4 regions of the Streptomyces liliifuscus genome follow, and region 4 is predicted to be linked to each of the others. Evidence: riboswitches for the same ligand, from Rfam matches in the RefSeq annotation. Region 4 holds a riboswitch; each other region holds the start of a gene.
The links. A riboswitch is a leader RNA that binds a small molecule or an ion and turns the genes downstream of it on or off. The one in region 4 is predicted to bind cobalamin.
Positions count from the first base shown of each region.

Region 1 (7,254 bases), 4.4 Mb from region 4:
TGGCGCATCATCCGCACCATGGGCAAGGGCCTCACCGACCTCGCGCCGCCGCAGGGCTTCGCCGCCCAGACCAGCGCCGCGACGGTCATCCTGGCCTCCTCGCACCTCGGCTTCTCGCTCTCCACCACCCAGTCCTGCTCCGGCGCCGTGATGGGTTCGGGCCTCGGCCGCAAGGGCGGCGTCGTCCGCTGGTCGACCGCGACCCGGATGTTCGTCGCCTGGGGCCTCACGCTCCCCGCCGCCGGACTGGTCGGCGCGGGCGCCGAGTTCCTCACCAAGCAGGGCACCTGGGGCATCGTCCTCACCGGCGCGCTGCTGATCGCGGGCTCGGCGGTCATCTGGACGCTCTCCCGCCGCCAGCCCGTCACCGTCGACAACGTGAACGATGTCGACGGCGAGCCCGCGGGCGTCGTGACCACCGCCATCGCCGCCGTCACCCCGCCGCCGGCGGGCACGGTCGCCGCGGCCGACGACCTCAAGACCACCATCCCGGGCCCGGACGCCACCGAGCCCGCCCGTACGGCCACGGTGTAAGGAACCCACAAGCATGAAGATCGACTGGGCAGCCCTCGGCTCCGTCTTCGGAGTCAGCCTCATCGTCACCGTCGCCCTCGTGGGCCTCTTCACCCTCGGCATCGTCGGCCTCTCCAAGCGCGAGTCGGCCTCCGCCCAGGGCGGCACCGCGAGCCTCGCGGTCACGGGCGCGTACGCCTGCTTCGCCGCGTGCGCGGCGGCGGTGGCGTACGGCATCTATCTGATCGTCGCCTGACGCGTACGGCACCTCCGTCACGCACGACTCCGCCCCGCCGACCCCCGGTCGGCGGGGCGGAGTCGTGTCCGTGTGTGGGCCTCAGCACACTCTCCCGTCGCAGGTCAACAGCAAGTTGACGGGTGTTCGTGGGCGTGGTGGACTGCCGGAGCCATGTACGGCGGCAGGAGAGGAAGCCGGTGCGAATCCGGCGCGGTCCCGCCACTGTTACCGGGGAATCGACACCCCGGGAGCCAGGAACTCTCGCCGCCGGTCTCGTCGAACCAGGGCGCGGACACCCTGAGTGAGGACAAATCGCCATGCGCGGCTGCCCAAGTGCCTTTCCAGCGACGGTTGTGCCCGACCTGACGGTCGGCTGAACCGATGCGTGCCGATCGCGTCTTCGCGTACGGCGCCGCCGCCGGCCTTCTCGGTGACCTGCTGCTCGGCGATCCCCGCCGGGGGCATCCGGTCGCCGCGTTCGGACGGGCCGCGGGTGCCGTGGAGCGGGTGCTGTGGCGGGACCACCGGGGGTGGGGCGCGCTGCACACCGCCGTCTGTGTGGGCGGTGCCACCGGACTCGCCGCGCTCGCCGGCCGTTGCGTGCGTGCCTCGCGTACCGGGTCCGTCGCGTTGACCGCCGCCGCCACCTGGTCCGTCGTCGGCGGGACTTCCCTCGGGCGGGAGGCCCGCGCCATCGGCGGGGCGCTGGCCGCCGGGGACATCGAGGTGGCCCGGGAGCGGCTGCCTCATCTGTGCGGGCGGGATCCACAGGCGCTGGACGCCGACGGGATCGCCCGGGCCGTCGTCGAGTCCGTCGCCGAGAACACCTCCGACGCCGTCGTGGGCGCCCTCATGTGGGGTGCCGCGGCCGGTGTGCCGGGGCTGGTCGGATTCCGTGCCGTGAACACGCTCGACGCGATGGTCGGGCACAGGTCACCCAAGTACCGGCGGTACGGCTGGGCTTCCGCGCGGCTCGACGATGTCGCGGGATGGCCGGGGGCACGGCTCACCGCCGTCCTCGCGACCGCCGCGGGAAGCGATCCGCGCGGGGCCGTACGCGCCTGGCGTGCGGATGCCGCCAAGCACCCGAGCCCCAACGCCGGGCCCGTCGAGGCCTCGTTCGCGGGGGCGCTCGGCGTGCGGCTGGGCGGGACGCTCTCGTACGCGGGACGGGTCGAGCAGCGGCCCGTCCTCAACGGTGAAGGACGGGCCGTGGAGGTCGAGGACATCGAGCGGGCCGTACGGCTCTCGCGGCGCGTGGGCTGGCTCGCGCTCGGCGTGAGTGTCGCCGGACGGCTGCTCGTCAACGGCCTTCGCGCGAAGGGGCGTACGTCATGAGCCGGGGAACGAGCGGGGGAACGGGTGGCGGGCTGCTCGTCGCCGGTACCACCTCCGACGCGGGCAAGAGTGTCGTGACGGCCGGGATCTGCCGGTGGCTGGTGCGGCAGGGCGTCAAGGTGGCGCCCTTCAAGGCGCAGAACATGTCGCTCAACTCGTTCGTCACGCGGGAGGGCGCCGAGATCGGGCGGGCGCAGGCCATGCAGGCGCAGGCCGCGCGCGTGGAGCCGACCGCGCTCATGAATCCCGTGCTGCTCAAGCCCGGCAGTGACCGGAGCAGCCAGGTCGTCCTGATGGGTAAACCTGTCGGGGAAATGAGTGCCCGCGGCTATCACGGCGGGCGTCAGGAACGGCTTCTCGGGACCGTGCTGGAGTGCCTCGCCGAGTTGCGGGGCACGTATGACGCGGTGATCTGTGAGGGGGCGGGCAGTCCCGCCGAGATCAATCTGCGGCGGACGGACATCGTGAACATGGGGATCGCGCGCAACGCGCGGCTGCCCGTGCTCGTCGTCGGCGACATCGACCGCGGGGGTGTCTTCGCCTCCTTCTTCGGGACCGTCGCGCTGCTCTCGCCCGAGGACCAGGAGTTCGTCGCCGGGTTCCTCGTCAACAAGTTCCGCGGGGACGTGTCCCTGCTGGAGCCCGGCCTCGACATGCTCAAGAACCTCACGGGGCGTCGTACGTACGGGGTCCTGCCCTTCCAACACGGCCTGGGCATCGACGAGGAGGACGGGCTGAGGGTCTCTCTGAGGGGCTCGGTCCGGGAGTCCGAGGTCTCCGCCCCCGTCGGCGAGGACATCCTGCGGGTGGCCGTCTGCGCGATCCCGCTGATGTCCAACTTCACGGACGTGGACGCGCTGGCCGCCGAACCGGGCGTCGTCGTGCGGTTCGTGGACCGGGCGGAGGAGCTCGTCGACGCCGACCTCGTCGTCGTGCCAGGCACCCGGGGCACGGTCAGGGCCCTGGAGTGGCTGCGGGAGCGCGGCCTCGCGGACGCCCTCGCCAGAAGGGCCGCGGAAGGCCGTCCCGTACTCGGCATCTGCGGCGGCTTCCAGATCCTCGGCGAGCACATCGAGGACGAGGTCGAGTCGCGCGCCGGCCAGGTGGACGGGCTCGGACTCCTTCCCGTGCGCGTGCGGTTCTCGCGGGAGAAGACCCTGACCCGGCCGGTCGGCGAGGCGCTCGGCGAACCCGTCGAGGGGTACGAGATCCACCACGGGGTCGCCCGGGTCACGGGCGGGGAACCCTTCCTGGACGGCTGCCGGGTCGGCGAGGTCTGGGGCACGCACTGGCACGGCTCGCTGGAGTCGGACGGCTTCCGCCGGGCCTTCCTTCGCGAGGTGGCGGCCGCCGCGGGGCGCCGCTTCGTACCGGCCGCCGACACGTCGTTCGGTTCGCTGCGCGAGGAGCAGCTGGACCGGCTCGGCGATCTGATCGAGGAACACGCGGACACGGACGCGCTGTGGCGGCTCATCGAGTCCGGCGCGCCGACAGGACTGCCTTTCATTCCACCGGGAGCGCCCGCATGAGCACAGTGTTGTTGTTGTCGACCGCCGACACGGATCTGCTGGCGGCCCGTGCCGCCGGCGCCGCGTACCGGATCGGCAATCCGACCCGCGTGGATGTCGCGGAGGAGCTTCCCGCGCTGGTCCGGGGCGCGGACGTCGCCGTCGTACGGCTGCTGGGCGGCAAGCGTGCCTGGGAGGACGGGCTCGCCGCGCTCAGGGCGTCCGGCATTCCGACCGTGCTGCTGGGCGGAGAGTCCGTCCCCGACGCGGAGTTGATGGCCGAGTCGTCCGTGCCCGCCGGTGTGGTCGCGGAGGCGCTGCGCTATCTCGTCGAGGGCGGCCCGGAGAACCTGACCGAGCTGGCCCGCTTCCTGTCCGACACCGTGCTGCTGACGGGCGAGGGCTTCGAAGAGCCGCGGAAGATGCCCGAGTTCGGGGTCCACGGCGAGCGCGCGTACGTCGAGGGCCGTCCGACCGTGGGCGTGCTCTTCTACCGGGCCCATCAACTGAGCGGCAACACCGCCTTCGTGGACACCCTGTGCGACGCGATCGAGGCCCGGGGCGCCAACGCCCTTGCCGTGTACTGCGGTTCGCTGCGCGACGCCGACACCGGCCTGTACGAGATCCTCGGCAAGGCCGACGCGCTGGTCGCGACGGTCCTCGCCGCCGGTGGCACGCACGCCTCGCAGGCGTCCGCGGGCGGTGACGAGGAGGCCTGGGACATCGGCGCGCTCGCCGACCTCAACGTCCCGGTCCTGCAAGGGCTCTGCCTGACCTCGTCACGGTCCGCCTGGGCCGGGTCCGACGCGGCCCTCTCCCCCATGGACGCGGCGATGCAGGTCGCGATCCCCGAGTTCGACGGACGCCTCATCACGGTCCCGTTCTCCTTCAAGGAGCAGGGTCCCGACGACGTTCCGGTGTACGTCGCCGACCCCGAGCGGGCCGCGCGGGTCGCCGGGATCGCCGTGCGCCACGCCCGGTTGAAGCACAAGCCCAACGCGGAGAAGAAGCTCGCGCTCGTCTTCACCGCCTATCCGACCAAGCACTCCCGGGTCGGCAACGCGGTCGGCCTCGACACCCCCGCCTCGGCGGTTCGGGTCCTCGACGCGCTGCGGGACGCCGGGTACGCCCTGACCGAATACCCGGACAACGGCGACGAGTTGATCCACCGGCTCATCGCGGCGGGCGGCCACGACGTCGAGTGGCTCACCGAGGAGCAGCTGGCCTCGGCCCCCGCGCGCGTGCCACTGGCCGACTACCGGGCCTGGTTCGACAAGCTCGACCCGGATCTGCGGAACGGAATGCTGGAGGCGTGGGGCGAGCCGCCGGGCAACCTGTACGTGGACGGCGACGACATCGTGCTGGCCTCCCTGCAGTTCGGGAACGTCGTCGTGATGATCCAGCCGCCGCGCGGTTTCGGCGAGAACCCGATCGCGATCTACCACGACCCGGACATGCCGCCGTCGCACCACTACATGGCCGCCTACCGCTGGCTGGACAACAGCTTCGGCGCCGACGCCGTGGTGCACATGGGCAAGCACGGCACGATGGAATGGCTGCCGGGCAAGGGACTCGGGCTCAGCGGCGGCTGCGCGCCGGACGCCGTTCTCGGCGAACTGCCCCTGGTCTACCCCTTCATCGTCAACGACCCCGGCGAGGGCACCCAGGCCAAGCGCCGCGGGCACGCCACGGTCGTCGACCACCTCGTACCGCCGATGGCCCGCGCGGACACGTACGGCGATCTGGCGAAGCTGGAGCAACTCCTCGACGAGTACGCGCTCGTGTCCGACCTCGACCCGACGAAGGCCCCGGCCGTGCGGGCCCAGATCTGGACGCTGGTCAAGGCGGCCGAGCTGCACCACGACCTGCATGTGGACGACCAGCCGGACGACGACGCCTTCGACGAGTTCGTCATGCACATCGACGGCTATCTGTGCGAGATCAAGGACGTGCAGATCCGCGACGGCCTGCACATTCTCGGCGGCGGCCCGGAGGCCGAGCCGCGCGTGAACCTCGTACTGGCCGTGTTGCGGGCCTCTCAGGTGTGGGGCGGGACGGCGAACGCGCTGCCGGGTCTGCGGGCCTGTCTCGCCGAGCACTTCGGCCTGGTCGAGAAGGAGTTGCTGGGCGAGCCCGGTGCGCCGCTGAAGGTGCCGGTCGAGCTGAGCGACCTGGTCCCGGGTCCCTCGCGGTCGGCGGCCGACGCGATCGATCTCCTTGAGCAGCTGTGCCGCCGGTTCGCGGAGGGCATGGAGGAGCGCGCCTGGGAAGTCGGCGCCGTGCCCGCTCTCGTACGCGAGGTCCTGGGCACCGAACTCCCCGACGCCGTCGCGGTGTTGGAGTTCGCGTGCCGTGAGGTGGTGCCGCGACTCGCCCGTACGACGGACGAGATCGACCACATCCTCCTTGCCCTGAACGGCGGTTACGTCCCGGCGGGCCCCTCGGGTTCACCGACCCGCGGACTTGTGAACGTCCTGCCGACCGGCCGCAACTTCTACTCCGTCGACCCCAAGGCGATCCCGTCCAGGCTGAGTTGGGAGGTCGGGCAGTCGCTCGCCGACTCGCTCGTGCAGCGGTACCTCCAGGACACCGGCGACTACCCGAAGTCCGTCGGTCTGACGGTCTGGGGCACCTCCGCGATGCGCACCCAGGGCGACGACATCGCGGAGATCCTGGCGCTGCTGGGCTGCCGGCCGGTGTGGGACGACGCCTCGCGGCGCGTCACCGGCTTCGAGGTCGTCGGCCTGGAGGAGCTGGGCCGGCCGCGCATCGACGTCACGGTCCGTATCTCCGGCTTCTTCCGGGACGCGTTCCCGCATGTGGTCGGGCTGATCGACGACGCGGTACGGGCGGTGGCCGAGCTGGACGAGCCCGCCGACCGCAACTACGTCCGGGCGCACGCCGACGAGGACACCGCCGAGCACGGCGACCGACGGCGCGCGACCTCCCGTATCTTCGGCTCGAAGCCGGGCGCGTACGGGGCCGGTCTCCTCCCCCTCATCGACGCGCGCAACTGGCGCTCCGACGCCGACCTCGCCGAGGTGTACGCGGTCTGGGGCGGCTACGCCTACGGGCGCGGGCTCGACGGGCGGGCGGCGCGCGGGGACATGGAGACCGCGTTCAAGCGGATCGCCGTGGCCGCCAAGAACGTCGACACCCGCGAGCACGACCTCGTCGACGCGGACGACTACTTCCAGTACCACGGCGGCATGGTCGCCATGGTGCGCCATCTGACGGGCGCGAGCCCCGAGGCGTACGTCGGCGACTCCGCCACCCCCGACCAGGTCAAGACCCGCACCCTCGGCGAGGAGACCCACCGGGTCTTCCGCGCCCGCGTGGTCAACCCTCGCTGGATGGCGGCGATGCGGCGCCACGGCTACAAGGGCGCCTTCGAGATGGCGGCGACCGTCGACTACCTCTTCGGGTACGACGCCACGGCCGGGGTCGTGGACGACTGGATGTACGAGAAGCTCAGCGCGGAGTACGTCTTCGACGCGGAGAACCGGGACTTCATGAAGAAGTCCAACCCATGGGCCCTGCGCGGCATCACGGAACGACTCCTCGAAGCGGCGGACCGCGGGCTGTGGGCCGAGCCGGACGCCGACACGCTGGAGCGGCTGCGCGCCACGTACCTGGAGCTCGAAGGCGACTTGGAGG
Region 1 covers NZ_CP066831.1:8,284,069-8,291,322, reverse strand. Annotated here, with positions in the region: gene JEQ17_RS35740 (inorganic phosphate transporter) at 1-534, shown strand, start outside; gene JEQ17_RS35735 (hypothetical protein) at 548-769, shown strand; cobalamin riboswitch at 891-1,034, shown strand; gene JEQ17_RS35730 (cobalamin biosynthesis protein) at 1,133-2,089, shown strand; gene JEQ17_RS35725 (cobyric acid synthase) at 2,086-3,618, shown strand; gene cobN (cobaltochelatase subunit CobN) at 3,615-7,254, shown strand, end outside.
Region 1: it holds a riboswitch for cobalamin, as region 4 does, so the genes downstream of both, JEQ17_RS35730 (cobalamin biosynthesis protein) here and JEQ17_RS16390 (ribonucleoside-diphosphate reductase subunit alpha) in region 4, are expected to answer to the same signal.

Region 2 (7,254 bases), 5.2 Mb from region 4:
CGGTCGCCAGACGAAAGCGTTTACGTGTGATCGTGCCGAGGGTGTCCAGGGCCTCGCCCACCGCACCGCCGTAGGCCCGGATGAGCCCGCCCGCGCCGAGTTTGACGCCTCCGTAGTAGCGGGTGACGACCGCGACGACGTACCGCATGTCGCGCCGCAGCAGCATCTGGAGCATCGGGACGCCCGCCGTGCCGCCCGGTTCCCCGTCGTCGCTCGCCTTCTGGACGGAGGCGTCGGCGCCGATGACGTAGGCGAAGCAGTTGTGCGTCGCGTCGGCGTGCTCCTTGCGGACGGCGGCGAGGAAGGCCTGGGCCTCCTGTTCGGTGGCCGCCGGCGCCAGTGCGCAGAGGAAGCGTGAGCGGTTGACCTCGGTCTCGTGCACGCCTGCGCGGGCCACCGTGCGGTACTCGTCCTGCATCGGGCCAGCGTATGCGCTGCACGCGCGCGTGCGGCCGCCCGGTCCGCCGCGACCGAAGTCTCCCCGCGAACAGCTCTCCTCGCGGGCGGCTCTCCTGGCAAGCCGGGATCAGCTCCCCTTCGGTCCCGGCGTCCGTCCCGCCTGCCGGCCCGGCTTCTGGCCCGGCTTCCGGCCCCGCGGCACGATCATGTCGGTGAGCAGTGCCGCGCCGGGGCCGAGGGAGTCCCAGTCGTCGCCGTGCCAGGCGAGGACCGCGATCGCCGACGTGGGGAACTTCGTCCGTACGTCGTCCAGCGCGTCGTCGAGGCTGTCGCCGGCCAGGGTGAGCACCAGCTCCTCCAGACCGGGGTTGTGCCCGACCAGCAGCAACGTCTTGGTGTGCGTGGACACTTCGCGCACCGCTTCGAGCAGTTCGGGAACGTCGGCCCCGTACAGCCGCGGATCGTGACGTACGGGAGGCGGTGTGCCCCACTGTCCGGCGGTCAGCTCCCAGGTCTGCCGGGCTCGTACGGCGGTGGAGCAGAGCGCCAGGTCGGGCAGGCAGTCGATGTCGGCCAGCGCGCGTCCGGCGGCCGGGGCGTCGCGGCGCCCGCGCGGGGCGAGTGGCCGCTCGTGGTCGGGGACTCCGTCCGGCCAGGCCGACTTGGCGTGCCGCAGGACGACCAGCCTGCGCAGCGGGCCCGTTCCGGCGCGCGCGATCACGAGGGGGTCCCGCGGCCGATGTCACGGGTGAGTTCGAGCCCGAGGAGCCGGTCCGCGTAGGCGTACGTCTCGAAGCGGGCGCCGTCCGGGACGGTCCCCGACGTCTCCACCTTGCGCAGCACGGCGAGTACGGCGGGCACGTCCAGGTCGTCCTCCCAGGCGGCGCGCAGTTGTTGGCGTACGGGGTCGGGGATGGGACCGGACGGCCGGGTCGCCCAGGTGGCGACGGCGCCTCGCCAGCGCCGCAGGGTGTCCTCGGCGCCCGTGAGGGCTGCCTCGTCGAGCCGGAGGGGTTCGTGGCGGGGGCACGCGAGCAGGGCGAGGCGCAGGGCCGAGGCGCGCTCGACGTCGTCCGCCACTCCGCTCTCGGCGTCGGCCGGGGCGACCTCGACCCGCAGACCGTTCGCCGTCTCACTGTCGTCACCCGCACCGCCCGCCGACCCGGCCTCCGGAGCGCACACGTGCAGTACCTGGGCCTCGCCGAGGCCTGATCCGCTGTCCCGTTCGTCCTCGAACGGCCGGATGCCGAGCGCCGCGGCACGGGCCCGGAGTTCCGTACGCCCCTCTGTGCCGGTCAGTACGGTCCAGACGGGCGTCCCGCTGATCTCCAGGGCGCGTACGAGGACATCGGCGACCAGAAGCACGCGCAGGCCTGTGGTGTCCGGGCGCGGCACATGGGCCTCGACGCGGGTCAGGCCCCGGCGGGCGGGGGTGGCGTCCGTGGGCTCGCCGGTTCGGGCGTCGGTGATACGCAGCACGGGGTGAGCGTAGGCGCGTACGGGGTCCGGCGCAGGGAGGCGGACGCCATTTCCGGACACGTGTTCGCGAATCACTGGTGCGACCAGCGCGATTCGCCGGCGCGCCGGTCGCTCCGCCGGTGCGCCGGTCAGCTCACGGTGCCCAGGAAGCGCACGTGCGGCCGGTCGTCGGGGCCCTCCCGTGTGACGGCGGCCCGGACCCCGTACACCTCGGCGATGAGCGCTTCCGTCAGGATGTCGCCCGGACCGCCGCAGGCCACGACGTGTCCCTCGCGCAGGACGACGAGCTGGTCGCAGTACATCGCCGCGAGGTTGAGGTCGTGCAGGGCGACGACGCTGGTGACCGGGAGCGAGGTGACGAGGTTCAGCAGGTCGAGCTGGTGCTGGATGTCCAGGTGGTTGGTCGGTTCGTCGAGGAGCAGTTCGCGGGGTTCCTGGGCGAGGGCTCGGGCGATCTGCACGCGCTGTCGCTCGCCGCCGGAGAGGGTGTGCCAGGACTGGCGGGCGAGTCCGGTCAGGCCGGTGCGGTCCAGCGCGTCACGTACGGCCCGCTCGTCCGCCTCGGACGCGGGGGTCCAGGCGCGGCGATGGGGTGTACGGCCGAGCCGTACGACGTCCAGGACGCTCAACTCGACCTGGGTGTCCGCCTGTTGCTCGACCACGGCGACACGGCGGGCGATGTCGCGGCGGCCCAGTTCGGCGAGGGGGCTGCCGTCGAGGGTGACGACACCGGAGGCGGGGGCGAGGACGCCGGCCAGCAGGCGCAGCAGGGTGGACTTGCCGGAGCCGTTGGGGCCCAGCAGTCCGACGGTGGTGCCGGGGGCCGGGGTGATGCTGACGCCGTCGAGGATGACACGACCGTCGGCGGTGCGCGTGACGCGGTGGGCACGGAGCCCTTCTCCGGGTGCCGCCTGCGCGTGCCCGGCCCTTTGTGCGGCCTGCGCGGGGCCGACCCCGTGTGCGGCCTGCGTGTGCGCGGTTCCTTGTGCCGCCCGCGCGGACTCGGTTCCCGGTGCCGCCCGCGTGCGCTCGGTGTTCTTGATGTCCTCCGTCGTCATCACGCCCTCCGCGTCCGGTACAGCACCAGCACGAACACCGGTACGCCGATCAGTGAGGTCACCACGCCGACCGGTACCTCCTGGGGATCGAGGACGGTACGGGCCAGGGTGTCCACCCACACCAGGAACACCGCTCCGGCGAGGGCCGTGACCGGCAGCAGCCGGGCGTGCCCGGACCCCACCAACGCCCTTGCCGCATGCGGCAGTACGAGACCGACGAAGCCGATCGCACCCGCCGAACTGACGAGCGCGGCGGTCAGCAACGCCGTGGCGCACAGCAGCACCAGTCGCGTACGGGCCACCGATACCCCGAGGGTCGCGGCGGCGTCCTGGCCGAAGGCGAACGCGTCGAGCGTCCGCGCGCACCCGAGGCACACCAGCAGCGTCACCGCGAGCACCGCGAAGCACACCCAGACGTCGGTCCAGCCGACCCCGCTCAGCGAACCGAGGAGCCAGAACAGCACCCCGCGGGTGGTCTCGGCGTCGGCTGCGGTCATCACGACGAAGGAGGTGAGCGCCGAGAAGAGCTGCATCGCGGCGACCCCGCTCAGCACCACACGGTCCGTCGCGCCGCCCAGTGTGTGGCTGAGCAGCAGCACGAGCCCGAACGACAGTACCGCGCCGAGGAACGCGCCCGCGGAGACCGAGACCAGGCCCCCGCCGACGCCGAGGACGACCACGATCACGGCGCCCGTCGAGGCGCCCGAGGACACGCCGAGGACGAACGGGTCGGCGAGCGGGTTGCGCAGCAGGGACTGCATCACCGCGCCGCACACGGCGAGTCCGGCCCCGCACACGGCCGCCAGGAGCGTGCGCGGCAGGCGCAGCTCCCAGACGATCCCCTCCCGGATCGGGGTCAACTCCGAGCTGCCCCAGCCGAGATGGGACGCGACCACGGACCAGACGTCACCGACCCGGATGTCCGCGGGACCGATGGTGATCGCGACGGCGACGGACACGAGGAGCAGGCCGACGCCCGCGGCGATGAGCAGTCCCAGGCGCGGCCGTGTCACCCGGCGAGCCCGAACTCCCGCAGGGCGGAGGCGACTTGCTCGACGCCCTCGACCGTGCGGATGGTCGGGTTCATCGCCTGCCCACTGAGCAGGACGTACCGCTTCTTCTTGACTGCGGTCATGTTCTTGGTGACCGGGTCGGACTCCAGGAACTCGATCTTCTTCTTCGCGGACTCGGCGGTCTGCGACTTGCGGGTCAGGTCGCCGATGACGAGCACGTCGGGGTCACGGTCGGCGACGGTCTCCCAGTTGATCTGGGGCCACTCCTCGTGCGTGTCGTCGAAGACGTTCTTCGCGCCGAGGGCCCGGGTGATGACGCCGGGCGCGCCGCAACAGCCCGCCATGTAGGGCGAGTCGGAGTTGGCGAACCAGTACAGGAGAGTGACGTCGGAGGCGTCCATCCCCGAAGTGGCCTTCCTCGTCCGCTCCTTGAGGTCGGCGACGAGCTGCTCGCCCCGCTTCTCGACGCCGAACACCTCGGCCAGGTCGCGCACTTCGCCGTGGATGGCGTCGATACCGAGGGCCTTCGTCCGCGCGCCGTCGCCACCCGAGTCGTTGTCCTTGCCGACGCAGTCGGAGGGCGAGACATAGGCGGGCACGCCGAGCTTCTCGAACTGGTCCCGGGTGGCCACGCCTCCCTTGCCGAGCGTCGAGACGAACGAGGCTGCGACGAAGTCGGGGTCGGCGTCCAGGACCCGTTCGAAGGAGGGGTTGTTGTCGGCTATCCGCTCCACCTTCGCGTTCGCCTTCTCCAGGCCCTTCATCACCGGGTCGGTCCAGGTGGCGGTGCCGGCCATGCGGTCGGCGAGGCCGAGCGACAGCATGATCTCGGTGGTGCCCTGGTTGAGGGACACGGCCCGCTCGGGCGGAGACTCGACGCGTACGGTCTCGCCGCAGTTGTCGAGGGTGACGGCGGCCCCGGTGTCCGTGTCGGACGACGAGTCCCCCGAACCGCAGCCGGTCAGCAGGAGAGCCCCGGACAGGACGAGGGCAGCGGGACGGGCAAGACGTGCGACGGGCACGGAAGTTCCTCAGGCGTCGAGGGCTCGAACGCGGAGCCCGGTCGTACGGTGCTCCCCCGTCGGCGCGTGACCGCGGAGGCCGCCAGCAGGTCTTCGGACTCGGGGTCACCCGGACGAGGCGCCTTCCCGGACCGTCATTCCGGTCCAGTGGCCGATGCCACGCCCGTCACCCTCACCGCTGCGCGTCAGCTCCGGATTCCCACCGGATTCCCTGACCCACGTACATGGGTTCGACTGGCCTCGGCAAGCTATCACGGCGGGTCTCGCGGATCGACGGACGGACCGGCGGACAGACCAATGGACGGATCGGCGGACGGATCACCGGCAGACCGGCGGACAGACCGGCAGGGCGGGCCCCAGTAGCCGCTCCACCTGTTCCGGCGGTGTTCACGGCCACGCCACACCCCTGCCCACAGCCCTGCCCCCGCGGCCTGAATGAGTGGTTCCGCTAGCTGAGTCTCTCGGAGGCACCGGAGGGCCGCCCCATGACCGGGACCGAAATGGCGGGGACCGCATCCACTCCCCCGCCCTCGTCCACACCCGCTTCCCAGCCCCCGTCCCCGTCCCCGCCCGCATCCTCGATCAACCGTCGTCGCTTTCTGCTCGCGTCCGGTGCCGTCGCGGCGGGAGCGACCGGAGGAGCGGCGGCCGTCTTCCCACGGCAGCGCCCGGCCCCCTCCGTGCGGCCCGCGTCGGAGAGCGCGGCCCCGCGGCCTGCCCCCGCCGCCCGACGGCCGACGCCGCGACGCGCGGCCCCGTACGCAACGACCACCCTGGAGACGACGGCCCGCCTCGGCGGCCACGCGCACGCCGACACCTACCGACGGCTCGTCCCGGGCCCAGGCTGGCCCGTGGTCGTACGCGGAGATCTCGCGACTGCCGCCGTCGGCCGCCAGGACCGGCGCACACCGCTCGCGTGCTTCGTGCAGTTCACCGACCTGCACCTCACCGACGTGCAGAACCCGCTGCGCACCGAGTTCCTGCGGTCGCGCAGGCCTGCCGCGTGGCGGGCCCAGGAGGCGCTGACGGTGGCGGGGGCGGTGGCGCTCGTGGAGCAGGTGAACGCGCTCGGCGGGGGCCCGTACACCGGCCTCGCGCCCGCGTTCGTGATGACGACGGGCGACAACATCGACAACAACTCCGCGATCGAACTGGAGTGGTTCCTCACGCTGATGAGCGGCGGCAGGATCACTCCCAACACCGGGGATCCGACGGCGTACGAGGGCGTCCAGAACTCCGGTCTGCCCCTCTACTGGCACCCGGACGACGCGGCCCTGCGCGACCTGGACAAGCGGCGTGGGCTGCCCCGTATCCCCGGCTTCCTCGACGCCGCGATACGGCCCGTGACCAGCCCGGGGCTCGACATTCCCTGGTACTCCACGGTCGGCAACCACGACGACATACCCGGCGGCTGTCTGTCGCCCGCGCTGGGCGACTACGCCGTCGGCTCCCGCAAGCTGCTGTCGGTCCCGGCCACGGACGCGGCCGCCTACGCGAAGGCGCTGAACTCCGGCGACGACCCCAAGAGCGAGGTGCTCTCGGCGATCCTGAAGAGGCACACGGCCTCGGCGCGGACGGTGACGGCCGACGAACGGCGCCGGCTGTTCACCCCGCACGACTACCTGGCCGCGCATCTCGACCCCGCCCACGCCGGAGCGGGCCCGGTCGGCCACGGCTACACGGAGAACAACCTGGACGGCGACCGGATGTACTACTCGTTCCGGGTGGCCGAGAACGTCATCGGCATCAGCATCGACACGACGTACCGCAGCGGCCACTACGAGGGCTCGCTGGGCACCGATCAACTCCGCTGGCTGGAGCGGACGCTGGCCGCGCACAGCTCCCGGTCCTACGACGCCGACGGCCGCCCCGTACGCAACGCCGGGGCCGACGACGCCCACGTCCTGGTCTTCAGCCACCATCACAGCCCGAGCATGACCCGCCGCCCCGACGCCGCACGCACCGAGGAGCCGCGGCACGACGGCGCGGAGGTCCTCGCCCTGCTCCACCGGTTCCCGAACGTGGTGGCCTGGATCAACGGCCACAGCCACGTCAACCGGGTCACGCCCCACGCGCACGCCACGCCCGCCCGGTCCTTCTGGGAGGTCAACACCGCCTCCCACCTGGACTATCCGCACCACGCCCGCGTGATCGAACTCGCCGACAACGGGGACGGCACGGTGTCCCTGTTCGCCACCCTCGTCGAGTCCGCCGCCCCGCACCGCACCGACCCGGACTTCGCCGACCTGTCGGCGGTGGGCCTCGCCTCCCTGTACCGGGAGC
Region 2 covers NZ_CP066831.1:9,115,602-9,122,855, reverse strand. Annotated here, with positions in the region: gene JEQ17_RS39425 (YigZ family protein) at 1-418, opposite strand, end outside; gene JEQ17_RS39420 (SixA phosphatase family protein) at 527-1,120, opposite strand; gene JEQ17_RS39415 (hypothetical protein) at 1,117-1,878, opposite strand; gene JEQ17_RS39410 (ABC transporter ATP-binding protein) at 2,007-2,936, opposite strand; gene JEQ17_RS39405 (FecCD family ABC transporter permease) at 2,936-3,949, opposite strand; gene JEQ17_RS39400 (ABC transporter substrate-binding protein) at 3,946-4,971, opposite strand; cobalamin riboswitch at 5,039-5,225, opposite strand; gene JEQ17_RS39395 (TIGR03767 family metallophosphoesterase) at 5,457-7,254, shown strand, end outside.
Region 2: it holds a riboswitch for cobalamin, as region 4 does, so the genes downstream of both, JEQ17_RS39400 (ABC transporter substrate-binding protein) here and JEQ17_RS16390 (ribonucleoside-diphosphate reductase subunit alpha) in region 4, are expected to answer to the same signal.

Region 3 (7,254 bases), 3.6 Mb from region 4:
GTGCGGGACCAGCCCGTTCACCGCGCCGAGCACCGTCGACTTGCCGACCCCGGACGGTCCGACCAGCAGCATCAACTCGCCCTCGGGGACGGTGAGTTCGATGCCCTGGACGGTCGGCCCTGCCGCTCCGTCGTATGTCACGGAGACATTCTCGAAGCGGATCATGAGGGTTCCTTGCGGGTGTTCTCGGGGCCGGTTTTCTCGGAGTGGGCGGCTTTGCGGCGGGTGTTCTCGGGGGCCGGGGCGACGAAGGCGGGGAGGAGGCCGAGGAGGATCGCCGCCGCGGGCCACAGGGGGAGTGCCGGCGCGGTCAGCGGGACGACACCGGGGTGCAGGGCCGCGGAGTTGGCCGGGGCGTAGGAGGAGTACAGGATCAGCAGCGTCGCGACCGCCGCGCCGGACGCGGCGACCAGCCACGCGCGGACACCCCACGCGTCCGGCCGGTAGCGCGTACGCAGCGAGCGGCGCCCGCCGAGCCATAGGCCGGCGAGGGCCGCGGCGAGTCCGGCGAGCAGTACGGGCAGGCCGTAGCTGCCGCCTTCCGCGGTGAGCAGGCCGTACGTGCCTGCGCAGACCCCGACCAGGCCGCCGAGTGTGAGCACGGCGGTGGTGCGGCGGACGCTGGGCGGTACGTCCGCCGTTCGGCCGTAGCCGCGTGCGTCCATCGCCGCCGCGAGGGAGACGGACCTCTCCAACGCGCCCTCCAGGACCGGGAGTCCGACCTGGAGCAGGCCGCGCAGGCCCTTGTCCGGGCGGCCGCGGAGGCGCCGGGCGGCGCGCAGGCGCTGCACGTCCGCGATCAGGTTCGGGGCGAAGGTGAGGGCCACCACTACGGCAACTCCCGCTTCGTACAAGGCTCCTGGCAGGGATTTGAGGAGGCGGGCCGGGTTCGCGAGGGCGTTCGCCGCGCCTACGCAGATGAGGAGGGTGGCGAGTTTCAGGCCGTCGTAGAGGGCGAAGACGAGGCCTTCAGCGGTGACTCGGCCGCCGATGCGGATGCCATCTGCCCAGTCCGGGAGGGGGAGTTCGGGGAGGGTGAGGAGGGTGTGGGTGCCGGGGATGGGGGAGCCGAGGGCTACTGCGAAGGCGAGGCGGATCACCAGGACGGCCAGGGCGAGTTTCACGAAGGCCGCGTAGGAGTGGGCCCAGGGGGCCTCTGTTCGGCGGGCCGCCACCACGTAGCCGGCTACGCCGATGAGGAGGGCCAGGAGGAGGGGGTTCGTTGTGCGGGAGGCGGCTGTGCCCAGGCCCAGGGCCCAGAGCCACCAGGCGCCTGGGTGGATTGCGTTGGTTCTGGTTGCCTGCGGCGCGGTCAGTCTGCGTTGAACTTTTCTGGATCGGGCACCCGGAGTCTGTGGCTGTGCCCACCCTCCCCCACTCTCGGCTTCGCTCGAGCGGGGGGACCCCCATCGCCCTGCGGAACACCTGCCCACAGTGGTAGCGGCAGTAGCGGCAGCAGCAGTGGTAGCTGTGGAAGCGGGGGGCTGGGGCTTGTCGTTGTTGTTCGTGGTCATTGTGCGGGCCCGTCAGTCGCGGCGGCGGCGGGCTTGCCAGGTTGCTGCCGTGGCCAGTGCCGCCACCGCGGCGATCCCGGCCATCAGGCCCAACGACGGGCCGCCGTCCCCGTCCCCCTTCTCGGCGCCGGACTTGCTCTCCGTCTCCGCGCCGGGTGAGGTCGAAGCCGTCGGGCGGTCGCCCGAGACCGGTTCGCCGCAGCCCGTGCTCGGGTAGCCCGCGATGGCGCAGAGCAGGGCGTTGGTGTCGTAGCGGAGGGGCTTGGCGACGGCGGCGAGGGCGTCCGCGGTCGTGGCGTCCTCGTCGATGCGGGCGCAGGCCGTGCGGGGGCCGGGCGGGGTCGAGCCGGCCGGGGCGTCCGCGGCCGTGCCGAAGTCGAGGACCAGGCCGACCCGCTTGGACCCCTCCCGCGCGGGCGTCTTCGCGCAGATCGTCGCGAAGTCGGCCGCCCCGCGCGGCTTCGCCGAGTCCTTGGAGTCCTCGCTCACCGAGAAACGGAACCCCTGGACATCACCGTCCGAGGGCCGCGCGGTCGACGGCCCCTGGGTCGCGTACACCCACGTATCGGCTGTATCGGCCGTACCGGCGGTGGAGTTCCGGTCCCAGAAGGACCAGTAGCGGTAGCCGACCGCCTGGGCCTGCCCCGCCGTGCCGAGGACGGCGAGCAGGAGACACAGGACCGGCAGAACCAGGCGGCGGCAGGTCACGGCTGCTGCTTCTTGTTACGGCCGCTGAGGAGGAAACCGATGCCGATACCGCCGACCAGGCCGACCCCGATGATCCACCAGAGGCTGACCCCGCCGTCGTCCTCGTCCGAGGCGGTGTCCTTCTCGTCCTTGTCGTCCTTGCCGTCGACCGGGGCGGTGGAGGCGTCGGTGGACGCCGCCGCGGGGCCGGTCGCGCCGAGCTGCTTCACGAGGTCGGCGCCGCCGAAGGCACGCGGGTCCGTGCCGGTGGCGTTCGCCGCGAAGATCAGCTGCGCGTACGCCGCCGGGCCGCTCTTCGCCGCCCAGGTACCGGAGTTCTTCTCCAGCCAGGCCAGCGGCTTCTCGGTGTCGGCCGTGCGGCCGGCGGCGGCGAGCGCGACGACCGTGTCGGCGGTGTTGCCGTAGTCGGGCTGGTCCTCGGCGCCGGGGAGCGAGGACTTCAGGTAGCCGTTCTTGGCGACCGCGCCCGCGAGGTACAGGGCGCCGTTGGCCGCCGCGTCCTCGATCGTGAGGGAGTCGCCGCCCTCGCACCGGGACGCCTTCGGAGAGGCCTTGTCGGCGCCGTCCTGGTCGGGATCGGTGTCGAGGCCCTCGCCGAGCGCACCCAGCACCCCGGCCGCCGTGGCGTCCGCGTTCGCCGCGAGCTTGCCCTTCTTGTCCGGCTGGAAGGCGAAGGCGCCGCCGCCGTTCTCGTCGCAGGGGACGGAGAGCCCGAGCAGGGCGTCGTACGGCGTCCGGTCGTCCTTCGAGGGCAGGTCCTTCGGGTCGGTGTCCCCGGCGTCGAGCGCCCCGATCACGACGGACGTCGAGTTGGTGTCGCTGGGCGTGCCGGGGAAGTAGCCCCAGCCGCCGTCCTTGTTCTGTACGGACTTCAGCCACTTCACGGCCGCGCCGGTCACGGCGTCGCTCGCGTCGAGAGCCTCCAGGGCCTGCAGTGCGGCGGCTGTGCTGTTCGTGTCGACCTTGGTCTTGGCGTCGCACTTCGTGCTCGGGTCGGGGCGGTAGGCCGCGAAGGCCCCGCTCTCGCACTGCTGGCCGGTGAGCCAGTCGACGGCCTGCTTCGTGGGCTTCACCCCCACGGTGTCCTGGGCGAGCAGCGCGAGCGACTGCCGCCAGACACCGTCGTAGGTGGGGTCGGTGCTGCCGTACAGGGCGGAGGGGAACGCCTGGGAGGGGGTCGCGCCGGGCGACTCGTCGGCGAGGGCGGCGGGCGCGAACGCCGTACCGATCACGGCGGTGGCGGCCAGTACCGCTGCGCTGCGGCGGACAAACATGATCGGTGGTGCCTTTCCCTGTCAAGGAGCCAGGCAGCCCAGAACCCGGGCGGCTCGGCTCCGTATGCCTCGACGGTGCCGGTCACCGGCGGACCCGGTGACGCGAGCCGGTCACTTCCGTACGAGGCAATCCGGCTCGCCACCCCGATCGGCTGATCGACTGATCGGCCGGTCGACCGGGTGGCACACGGTTGCGGGTCAGCGCCGGATTTGCACCGGCTTCCCCCCGTACGACTGTGATGACGACCCGCTCACTGTACCGGCCCGTAGCAAGACCCTGAGGGCCGCCTGTGGAGCTGCCTGTGAGGCCGGACGGCTCCGGGTGGCTTCTGCCCATGGGGATACCCGCGGGGGCCGGGCGATTGCTCGGATCGGGACGTACGGCGGATGTCTACGCGCTCGACGGCCACGACGGCCACGACGATCACGATGGCCAGGGTGGCCTCGACGATTGCGACGGCCTCGGCGATGGTCCCGGCGGCGGGGCGTGGGTGCTGCGCCGGTACCGGGACGGCTACGGGGACGCGCAGGCCGAGGCGGCCGTCATGGAGTACGTACGAGGTCACGGCTATCCCGTGCCGCGCGTGCGGGCGGCGGACGCGCGCACCGACCTCGTGATGGAGCGGCTGTAGTCACCAGGACCGACCACTCCGAGTCCCCGGACATGCCATGGCGTCCGGGGAGGGCGGGTTCAAACGGCCACGTACGTCACCGGATCGCTGCCCGGTACCGCTTCCGCGTGGCCCAGTTTCACCAGGCGGCGCAGGTGGGCCTCCGCCTCCGAGACGGCGATGTTCCTCGATCCGTAGGGGATGTCGTCCCACGGGCGGTTCCACTCCATGCGGACGGCGAGCTGCCAGGAGGTGAGCGGGGTGACGAGGAGGGAGCGGAGGTCGGTGAGGCGGGACTCGTGGTGGTCCAGCAACTCCCTTACGCGGGAGGGGGCGTCGGTGAAGGCGTGCAGGTGGGCCGGGAGGACCTCGGCCGGTTCGAGGCGGCCGATCCGTTCCAGTGAGTCGAGGTAGTCGCCGAGCGGGTCGGCGACGGTCTCGTCGTCCGGGTCCTCGTACAGGCCGATGTGCGGGGTGATCCTCGGCAGGAGGTGGTCGCCGGAGAACAGGCGTCCGTGGCCCGGGAGTTGGGCCGGATGGGCCTCCTCCAGGTGGAGGCAGACATGGCCGGGGGTGTGGCCCGGCGTCCAGATCGCGCGCAGGCGGCGGCCGGCGAGGTCGAGGAGCTCGCCGGGGACGATCTCGCGGTCGGGGAGCGCGGGGGAGGCGCCGGGGAACATACGGGAACGGGCCGTGCGCATCGGCGCCACGTGCTCCTCGGGAGCGCCCGAGGCGGTCAACTTGTCGGCCATGTACGTGAACCAGCGCCCGGGCCTGGTCCCGCGCGTCCGCCGTACGATCGAGATGTCGGCGGCGTGCATCGAGATCCAGGCGCCGGACGCCTCCCGTACCTTGCCCGACAGGCCGTGGTGGTCCGGGTGGTGATGGGTGATCACCACTCCGTGGATCTCCGCGACGGACGTCCCGCACGCCAGGAGCCCCTCGGCGAGTGCGTCCCAGGACGCCGGATCGTCCCAGCCCGTGTCGATCAGCACCGGCCCGCGGTCGGTGTCCACGACGTACACGAGTGTCGTTCCGAGTGGATTGTCCGGGATGGGAACCTCGACGGACCGTACGCCGCCGCCGTGATCGGTCACCTGTGCCATGGGTTCCCCTGTCGCCGACTCCCGGCCACTATAACTAGAACCAGTTCCAATGGGAGCCCAAGTCACTCATCGGGTCGGCGCGACGGATCGCGGGCGCGGTGAAGTGATGTGAGGTCCGTGGACTCCTCCAACTAGAACTGGTATCAGTTCCAGTGTCGTCATGTCTGATGAACCGTCAGTCTGATGCACCGTCAGAAATGTCCTGCGGAGAGGCAGTCGGCCATGACCGAGCTCGTGGAACACGGACAGCTGTTCATCGGCGGGGAGTTGGCCGCTCCCCTGGGCCAGGACGTGATCGAGGTGATCTCCCCGCACACCGAGGAGGTCATCGGCCGGGTGCCGCACGCCTCGCGGGCGGACGTCGACCGGGCCGTCGCGGTCGCGCGGACCGCGTTCGACGAGGGCCCCTGGCCGCGGATGTCCCTCGACGAGCGCATCGAGGTCGTCACCCGGATCAAGGACGCGATCGCCGTACGCCACGAGGAGATCGCCCGTGTCATCTCCTCCGAGAACGGCTCCCCTTACTCCTGGAGCGTCCTCGCACAGGCCCTCGGCGCGATGATGGTGTGGGACGCGGCGATCACCGTCGCGCGGGACTTCACGTACGAGGAGACGCGCGACGGAGTGCTCGGGAAGATCCTCGTGCGGCGCGAGCCGGTCGGGGTCGTCGCGGCCGTCGCCCCCTGGAACGTCCCGCAGTTCGTGGCGGCGGCCAAGCTCGCGCCCGCGCTGCTGACCGGCTGCACGGTCGTGCTCAAGCCCTCGCCGGAGTCGCCGCTCGACGCGTACATACTCGGCGAGATCGCGAAGGAGGCCGGGCTGCCGGAGGGAGTGCTCTCGATCCTGCCGGCGGACCGTGAGGTGAGCGAGTACCTGGTCGGGCATCCCGGAATCGACAAGGTCTCCTTCACGGGTTCGGTCGCCGCGGGCAGGCGGGTCATGGAGGTCGCCTCGCGCAATCTCACGCGCGTGACACTGGAGTTGGGCGGGAAGTCGGCGGCGGTGGTCCTGCCGGACGCGGACATCGAGACCTCCGTGCCGGGCATCGTCTCGGCGGCCTGGATGAACAACGGCCAGGCGTGCGTGGCGCAGACCCGCATCCTGCTGCCGCGGTCGCGCTACGACGAGTTCGCGGAGGCGTTCGCCGCGGCGGCGGGGGCGCTGGTGGTCGGCGACCCGCTGGACCCGGCGACCCAGGTGGGCCCGCTGGTCGCGCAACGGCAGCAGCAGCGCAACCTCGACTACATCCGCATCGGCCAGGAGGAGGGCGCCAAGATCCTCACGGGCGGCGGGCGTCCGGCGGGCCTCGACCGCGGCTGGTACGTCGAGCCGACGCTCTTCGGTGACGTCGACAACTCCATGCGGATCGCTCGCGAGGAGATCTTCGGGCCGGTGATCTGTCTGCTCCCGTACGGCGACGAGGCCGAGGCGGTCAAGATCGCCAACGACTCCGACTACGGGCTGAGCGGCAGCGTCTGGACGGGCGACGTGGCCCGTGGCATCGACGTGGCCCGCCAGGTCCGTACCGGCACGTACTCCGTCAACACCTTCAGCCTCGACATGCTCGGTCCCTTCGGCGGCTACAAGAACTCCGGCCTGGGGCGCGAGTTCGGTCCCGAGGGTTACAGCGAGTATCTGGAGCACAAGATGATCCACCTGCCGGCGGGCTGGGAGGCCTGAGGATGGGCGACCGCTGGCACGTCGAGGTCGACCGCTCCCTCTGCATCGGCTCGGCCCAGTGCACCCACCTCGCCCCCACCGCCTTCCACCTCGACTCCGCCATGCAGTCCCACCCGGCGGACCCGGAGTCCGACGCCAACGAGAAGGTCCTGGAGGCGGCGGAGGGGTGTCCGGTGGAGGCGATCATGATCACCTTGCTGGGGAGCGGGGAGGCGGTGTTTCCGCCGGAGGAGTGAGTCCTGGTGGAGGGGGCGCGTGTTCGGCTGCCGGCCGGTGGGGGCTGAGCGCGCCCACGCGGCGGAGCCGCATGTCGATACAGCCCCGCGCCCCTTACGGGGCTGTGGGTGCGGCCGTCGGCTAC
Region 3 covers NZ_CP066831.1:7,515,177-7,522,430, forward strand. Annotated here, with positions in the region: gene JEQ17_RS32370 (ABC transporter ATP-binding protein) at 1-165, opposite strand, end outside; gene JEQ17_RS32375 (energy-coupling factor transporter transmembrane component T) at 162-1,514, opposite strand; gene JEQ17_RS32380 (SCO2322 family protein) at 1,527-2,222, opposite strand; gene JEQ17_RS32385 (prenyltransferase/squalene oxidase repeat-containing protein) at 2,219-3,496, opposite strand; cobalamin riboswitch at 3,646-3,775, opposite strand; partial or broken gene JEQ17_RS32390 (phosphotransferase) at 3,832-4,125, shown strand; gene JEQ17_RS32395 (MBL fold metallo-hydrolase) at 4,188-5,213, opposite strand; gene JEQ17_RS32400 (aldehyde dehydrogenase) at 5,436-6,893, shown strand; gene JEQ17_RS32405 (ferredoxin) at 6,896-7,129, shown strand.
Region 3: it holds a riboswitch for cobalamin, as region 4 does, so the genes downstream of both, JEQ17_RS32385 (prenyltransferase/squalene oxidase repeat-containing protein) here and JEQ17_RS16390 (ribonucleoside-diphosphate reductase subunit alpha) in region 4, are expected to answer to the same signal.

Region 4 (7,254 bases):
CGAGGGCATCGACGAGACGTCCCCCGAGGACTACACGGCGGACGCGGGCGACAAGGGAGTCCAGGTCGAGCTGCCGCCGGCCACGGCGGGGGCCAACCACTAACCCCCGCTGCGCAGTTCCCCCGCGCCCCTGGGTATCCAGGGGTGCGGGGGAACTGCGCGACAAGCCCCCACCGGGCCCGCACCCGACAACTCCCCCTGGCCACACGGCAATCCGCGGTTACGCTGGTCGGCGTGACCGCTCGCGCGCCGATCGTCCTCGACAGTGACCCCGGCATAGACGACGCCGTGGCTCTCCAGTACCTGCTCGGCACGGGCAGGTGGGACCTCCGGGCCTACACCTCCGTCGGCGGCAACCTCCCCGCCGGGCAGACCTACCGCAACGCCCGCGCCCTGGCGAGAGCCCTCCGCATCGACACCGACGTCCCGGTCCACCGCGGAGCGGCCCGCCCCCTCACCCGTCTCCCGTACACGGCCGCCGCCCACTTCCACGGCCCCGAGGGCCTCGGCCAGGAGACGCTGCCCGACTCGACCGCCGGGCACCTGACGGAGTCCTCCGCACAGGCACTGCTGCGGCTCTCCCGGGAGCACGAGGGCGAGCTGACCGTGTGCGCCACCGGCCCGCTCACCAACGTGGCCATCGCACTCCTGGAGGACCCGGCCTTCGCCCACCGCGTGCGGAAGTTCGTGTTCATGGGCGGCAACGCGCAGGTGCCGGGCAACATCACCCCGGTCGCCGAGTTCAACATGTGGGCGGACCCGGACGCCGCCGAGGTGGTGCTCTCCTCGGGCATCCCGTTCACCATGGTCGACCTGGACGCCTCGCACCGCTGGCTCTTCGGCCCCGCCGACCTCGCCGCGCTGGAGGCGGCGGGGGCGGGCGCGGCGCTCGCGGCCCGGCTGCTGCGGGTCTACATCGACTCCTACCGCCGCCACGGCGGAGGCGACTCCTGCCCGCTGCACGACCCGCTCGCCGTGGGCGTGTGCGCGGACGAGTCGTTCGTGACGCTCGCGGAGGGAGCCGTCGTCGTCGAGTGCGCCAGCGAACTCACCCGCGGCCAGACCGTGTTCGTCCCCTCGGCCGCCCAACGGAACTACTACACCGAGTCGCCCGCCCTGACCGCCCGCACCCGCCACATGGGCCGCGTGGCCCTCGGCCCGGGCCCACGCGACTTCACGAAGGACTTCGTCACGACCCTCCCGCAGTGGCCCGCCGTGGGCTGAGCCCGCCCCCCTCGGACGTCCCTGGCACCGACGCGACGTCGTCCCCGGCACCGGTGCGCGAGAAACTCGGCAGCCCTTTGTCGTACCCCTCGGGCACACTGCCAGGCATGACCATCGTGATCAGACGGGCGAGGCCCGAGGAGTACGAGGCTGTGGGCGAGATCACCGCGCAGGCCTATCTCGGCGACGGGCTCCTCGACTTCGGGGAGAGCGACGAGTATCTGGGCGAGCTGCGGGACGTGGCGAAGCGTGCCGCCGCGGCCGACGTACTGGTGGCCGTGGTGGGGACGGGCGCGGCCGAGCGGGTCGTCGGCGGCGTGACCTTCGTCCCGTCCGGCGGACCGATGGCCGACATCGCGCGCGAGGGCGAGGCCGAGATACGGATGCTGGCGGTCGCGAAGGAGGCCCGCGGGCACGGGGCGGGCGAGGCCCTCGTGCGCGCCTGCGTCGAGCGTGCCCGGGCCACGGACGGCTGTGTACGCGTCGTGCTGTCCACCCAGCGCACCATGCACAGCGCCCATCGCATCTACGGACGCCTCGGCTTCACCCGCGCCCCGGACCGCGACTGGAACCCGATCCCGGACCTCGACGACATCATGCTGCTCACCTACGAGTTGACACTCTGACACCCTCCGAAGCCGACACGACACAAGATGTGGGGGTGCTTCCCGAGCCCGGCACAAGATGTATGCTCATGCTCGCTGTCGCCGCAGGGGAATCCGGTGCGAATCCGGAACTGTCCCGCAACGGTGTACTTGTGCATGTCTGTCCCCTGAGGAGAGCCGTGCGCCTGGTCAGTCCGAGGACCTGTCGACAGCGTGCCCAGGCCACCCGGCCCGGGTGCCATGACGTCCGGGCCTCGCGGAGTGGGCCGGTGGACGCGGCGTACCGCTGCGCAGAGCGTGTACCCCCGTGTGCCCCGAACCCCTCTCCCCGCAGGCCCCGTGCCGAGCGAGGGAGAGCCCCACGTGACCATCGCGCCAGCCGATCCGGTCTCAGCGAAAGCGCCCCAGTACCAGCAGGACAGGGCCGAGGCCGACGGACCGGGAACCGTGTTGCTGCGGACCCTGACCGACCTCACCGCCGACCTTCCCGACGCCGATCCCGGCAAGGTCGCCGCCGCCGCGCTGCGCGGCCGGTCCTCCGTCGGGGCCGACGGGATCACCGCGGAGCTGCGCGAGCTGGCCACGGAGTCGGCCGCGGGCCTCATCTCCGAGGACCCCGTGTACTCGAAGCTGGCCGCCCGTCTGCTGACGATCGGCATCGCCGAGGAGGCCGCCTCGCAGGGGGTCAGGTCCTTCTCCGAGTCCGTCGCGGTCGGCCACCGCGAGGGCCTGATCGCCGACCGCACCGCCGAGTTCGTACGGACCCACGCGGCCCGTCTGGACGCGCTGATCGACCTCGAGGGCGACGACCGCTTCGGCTACTTCGGCCTGCGCACGCTGCACAGCCGGTATCTGCTGCGGCACCCGATCACGCGGTCCGTCATCGAGACTCCCCAGCACTTCATGCTGCGTGTCGCCGCCGGTCTCGCCGAGGACGACTCGGCCAGGTCCGTCGACGAAGTGGCCGCGCTGTACCGGCTGATGAGCCGCCTGGACTATCTGCCGTCCTCCCCCACGCTCTTCAACTCCGGTACGCGGCACCCCCAGATGTCGTCCTGCTACCTCCTCGACTCCCCGCTGGACGAGCTGGACTCCATCTACGACCGCTACCACCAGGTGGCCCGTCTCTCGAAGCACGCGGGCGGCATCGGCATCGCGTACTCCCGTGTCCGCTCGCGCGGTTCCCTGATCCGCGGGACGAACGGACACTCCAACGGCATCGTCCCGTTCCTGAAGACGCTCGACGCCTCGGTGGCCGCCGTGAACCAGGGCGGCCGGCGCAAGGGCGCGGCCGCGGTCTACCTGGAGACCTGGCACTCCGACATCGAGGAGTTCCTGGAGCTGCGCGACAACACCGGTGAGGACGCCCGGCGTACGCACAACCTGAACCTCGCGCACTGGATCCCGGACGAGTTCATGCGCCGGGTGAACGAGGACCGCGTGTGGTCGCTGTTCTCGCCGTCCGACGTGCCCGAGCTGGTCGACCTGTGGGGCGAGGAGTTCGACGCCGCCTACCGCAAGGCGGAGGACCAGGGGCTCGCCAAGAAGACCATCCCGGCCCGCGATCTGTACGGCCGCATGATGCGCACCCTCGCGCAGACCGGCAACGGCTGGATGACCTTCAAGGACGCCGCCAACCGCACGGCCAACCAGACCGCGCTGCCCGGCCACACGGTCCACTCCTCCAACCTCTGCACGGAGATCCTGGAGGTCACGGACGACGGCGAGACGGCGGTCTGCAACCTCGGTTCGGTGAACCTGGGCGCCTTCGTCGACACGGACCCCGGGGCCACCGACGTCATCGACTGGGAGCGGCTGGACGCGACCGTCCGTACGGCCGTCACGTTCCTGGACCGGGTCGTCGACATCAACTTCTACCCGACCGAGCAGGCGGGCCGCTCCAACGCCAAGTGGCGGCCGGTGGGCCTGGGCGCGATGGGTCTGCAGGACGTCCTCTTCAAGCTGCGGCTGCCCTTCGACTCCGCCGAGGCCAAGGCGCTCTCCACCCGGATCGCCGAGCGCGTCATGCTCGCCGCGTACGAGGCGTCCGCCGACCTCGCCGAGCGCAACGGCCCGCTGCCCGCCTGGGAGAAGACCCGTACGGCACAGGGCGTGCTGCACCCCGACCACTACGACGTGGAGCTGAACTGGCCGGAGCGCTGGGCCGCGCTGCGGGAGCGGATCACCTCGGTCGGCATGCGCAACTCGCTGCTGCTCGCGATCGCGCCCACCGCGACGATCGCGTCCATCGCGGGCGTCTACGAGTGCATCGAGCCGCAGGTCTCCAACCTGTTCAAGCGCGAGACCCTCTCCGGCGAGTTCCTCCAGGTCAACTCCTACCTGGTGGCGGAGCTGAAGAAGCTCGGTGTGTGGGACGCGCAGACCCGGGAGGCGCTGCGCGAGTCGAACGGCTCGGTGCAGGGCTTCACGTGGGTGCCGCAGCACGTGCGCGATCTGTACCGCACGGCGTGGGAGATCCCGCAGCGCGACCTGATCGACATGGCGGCGGCCCGGACCCCGTTCCTGGACCAGTCCCAGTCGCTGAACCTGTTCCTGGAGACGCCGACGATCGGCAAGCTCTCCTCGATGTACGCGTACGCCTGGAAGTCGGGGCTGAAGACTACGTACTACCTGCGCTCGCGCCCGGCGACGCGCATCGCCCGTGCCGCGGGTTCCTCCTCGGCCGCGGCCGCCCCCATTCCCGTACAGGCGACTCCCGACGAGGACGCCGTCGCCTGCTCCCTTGAGAACCCCGAGTCCTGCGAGGCCTGCCAGTAATGACCACCGCTCCCGACAAGACCGTCAAGAACCTGCTCGACCCGGGCTTCGAACTGACCCTGCGTCCGATGCGCTATCCGGACTTCTACGAGCGCTACCGGGACGCGATCAAGAACACCTGGACCGTCGAGGAGGTCGACCTCCACTCGGACGTCACCGATCTGGCGAAGCTGTCACCGGGTGAGCAGCACATGATCGGCCGGCTGGTCGCGTTCTTCGCGACGGGCGACTCGATCGTGTCGAACAACCTGGTGCTGACGCTCTACAAGCACATCAACTCCCCCGAGGCGCGGCTGTATCTGAGCCGTCAGCTCTTCGAGGAGGCCGTGCACGTCCAGTTCTATCTGACGCTGCTCGACACGTATCTGCCCGATCCCGAGGACAGGGCCGCGGCCTTCGACGCGGTGGAGTCCATCCCGTCCATCCGCGAGAAGGCCGAGTTCTGCTTCAGGTGGATGGACTCGGTGGAGAAGCTGGACCGGCTGGAGACGAAGGCCGACCGCCGCCGCTTCCTGCTGAACCTCATCTGCTTCGCCGCGTGCATCGAGGGGCTGTTCTTCTACGGTGCCTTCGCGTACGTCTACTGGTTCCGCAGCCGGGGTCTGCTGCACGGTCTGGCGACGGGCACCAACTGGGTGTTCCGCGACGAGACGATGCACATGAGCTTCGCCTTCGAGGTCGTGGACACCGTCCGCAAGGAGGAGCCGGAGCTCTTCGACGACCGGCTCCAGGAGCAGGTCACCGACATGCTCCGGGAGGCCGTCGAGGCCGAGCTGCAGTTCGCGCGCGACCTGTGCGGTGACGGCCTTCCGGGCATGAACACCGACTCGATGAGGCAGTACCTGGAGTGTGTCGCCGACCAGCGCCTGGCGCGCCTCGGCTTCGCTCCGGTGTACGGCTCCGAGAACCCCTTCTCCTTCATGGAGCTGCAGGGCGTTCAGGAGCTGACCAACTTCTTCGAGCGCCGGCCCTCGGCGTACCAGGTGGCCGTGGAGGGTTCGGTCGGCTTCGACGAGGACTTCTGATCCTTGAGGTGTCCCTGCTCGGCCTCCCTGAGCTGACGGTCGATGCGCCGGTCGCGCACGATGCCGATCACCGACGGGAGGACGAGCAGGACCAGGATTCCGAGGACGAAGAGCATTGAGATCAGGCCTTCCAGCTGTGTCGTTTCCATGGACACCACTGTCGCGCCGATTGCTCCTTACCGTGAGTGGCAGTACTGCCGCACACCCTCGATTTCCTGCCAGATCGGGTGCACACTGGCAGCATGCTGAACAACGTGGCCGTCGTCCTGCTCGACGGGGTGCATCCTTTTGAACTCGGTGTGGTCTGTGAGGTGTTCGGCCTCGACCGCAGTGACGAGGGGCTGCCGGTGTACGACTTCGCGGTGGTCTCCGCGGAGACTCCGGGGGCGAGCCTCAGCACCCACGTCCCCGGGTTCACGGTCGCCACTCCGTACGGCCTCGACCGGCTGGAGGAGGCCGACCTGGTCGTCGTACCCGCCGGCAGCACCTATGCCGTACGCGAGTATCCGCCCGAGATGCTCGACGCACTGCGCCGGGCCGTGGACCGCGGGGCCCGGGTCCTGAGCGTCTGCTCCGGGGTCTTCGTGCTCGGCGCCGCCGGGCTCCTGGACGGGCGGCGCTGCGCCGTGCACTGGCAGCACGTGGACACGCTGGCCCGGCAGTACCCGCGGGCGAGGGTCGAGCCGGACGTGCTGTACGTGGACGACGACCCGGTGGTCACCTCCGCGGGCACCGCGGCCGGCATCGACGCCTGTCTGCACATCGTCCGCAAGGAGCAGGGCCCCGAGATCGCCAACGCCATCGCCCGCCGCATGGTGGTGCCCCCGCACCGGGACGGCGGCCAGGCCCAGTACATCGAGCGGCCGCTGCCTCGCTCGCAGTGCGACACGGTCGGCGAGGTGCTCGCCTGGATGGAGCGCCACCTCGACGAGGAGGTGACCGTCGAACAGCTCGCCGCTCGCGCGCTCATGTCCCCGCGCACGTTCGCCCGCCGCTTCCAGCAGGAGACTGGCACGACCCCGTACCGCTGGCTGCTGCGTCAACGGGTGCTTCTGGCACAGGAGTTGCTGGAGGCCACCGACGAGACCATGGACTTCATCGCGGACCGCACGGGGTTCGGGACCGCGGCCGCGCTGCGCCACCAGTTCGTCCGCTCGCTCGGGACGACCCCGAACGCGTACCGGCGCACGTTCAGAGGCTCCGAGGCCGCCTGAACGTGCGCCGCGCGCTCAGCGGGCCACCGCCCTCAGCAGCAGCCGGTGCGGCCGCAGTGTGATGCCGACCCGGGTCGTGTCGTCGGAGTCGGACACCTGCTCCAGGCGCCAGCGCGAGGCCACCGCCGCGGTGATGAGGCTGAGCTGGGCCATCGAGAAGTGGTCGCTCGGGCACTTCCGGTTGCCCACGCTGAACGGACTCATCGCGAACTTCGGCACGTCCTTGGCGCGCTCGGGAAGCCAGCGGTCGGGGTCGAACTCCAGGCTGCCGTCGTACGACCGCGGATCGCGCTGGATCGCGTACGGGCTGTAGACGATGTCCGCCCCGGCCGGAATGCGATACCCGCCCAGTTCGGTTTCGGTCACGGCCCGGCGCGTCAATATCCATACGGCGGGACGCAGCCGCAT
Region 4 covers NZ_CP066831.1:3,890,008-3,897,261, forward strand. Annotated here, with positions in the region: gene mctP (monocarboxylate uptake permease MctP) at 1-103, shown strand, start outside; gene JEQ17_RS16380 (nucleoside hydrolase) at 235-1,224, shown strand; gene JEQ17_RS16385 (GNAT family N-acetyltransferase) at 1,332-1,850, shown strand; cobalamin riboswitch at 1,913-2,053, shown strand; gene JEQ17_RS16390 (ribonucleoside-diphosphate reductase subunit alpha) at 2,193-4,607, shown strand; gene JEQ17_RS16395 (ribonucleotide-diphosphate reductase subunit beta) at 4,607-5,632, shown strand; gene JEQ17_RS16400 (hypothetical protein) at 5,545-5,781, opposite strand; gene JEQ17_RS16405 (helix-turn-helix domain-containing protein) at 5,875-6,846, shown strand; gene JEQ17_RS16410 (bifunctional albaflavenone monooxygenase/terpene synthase) at 6,862-7,254, opposite strand, start outside.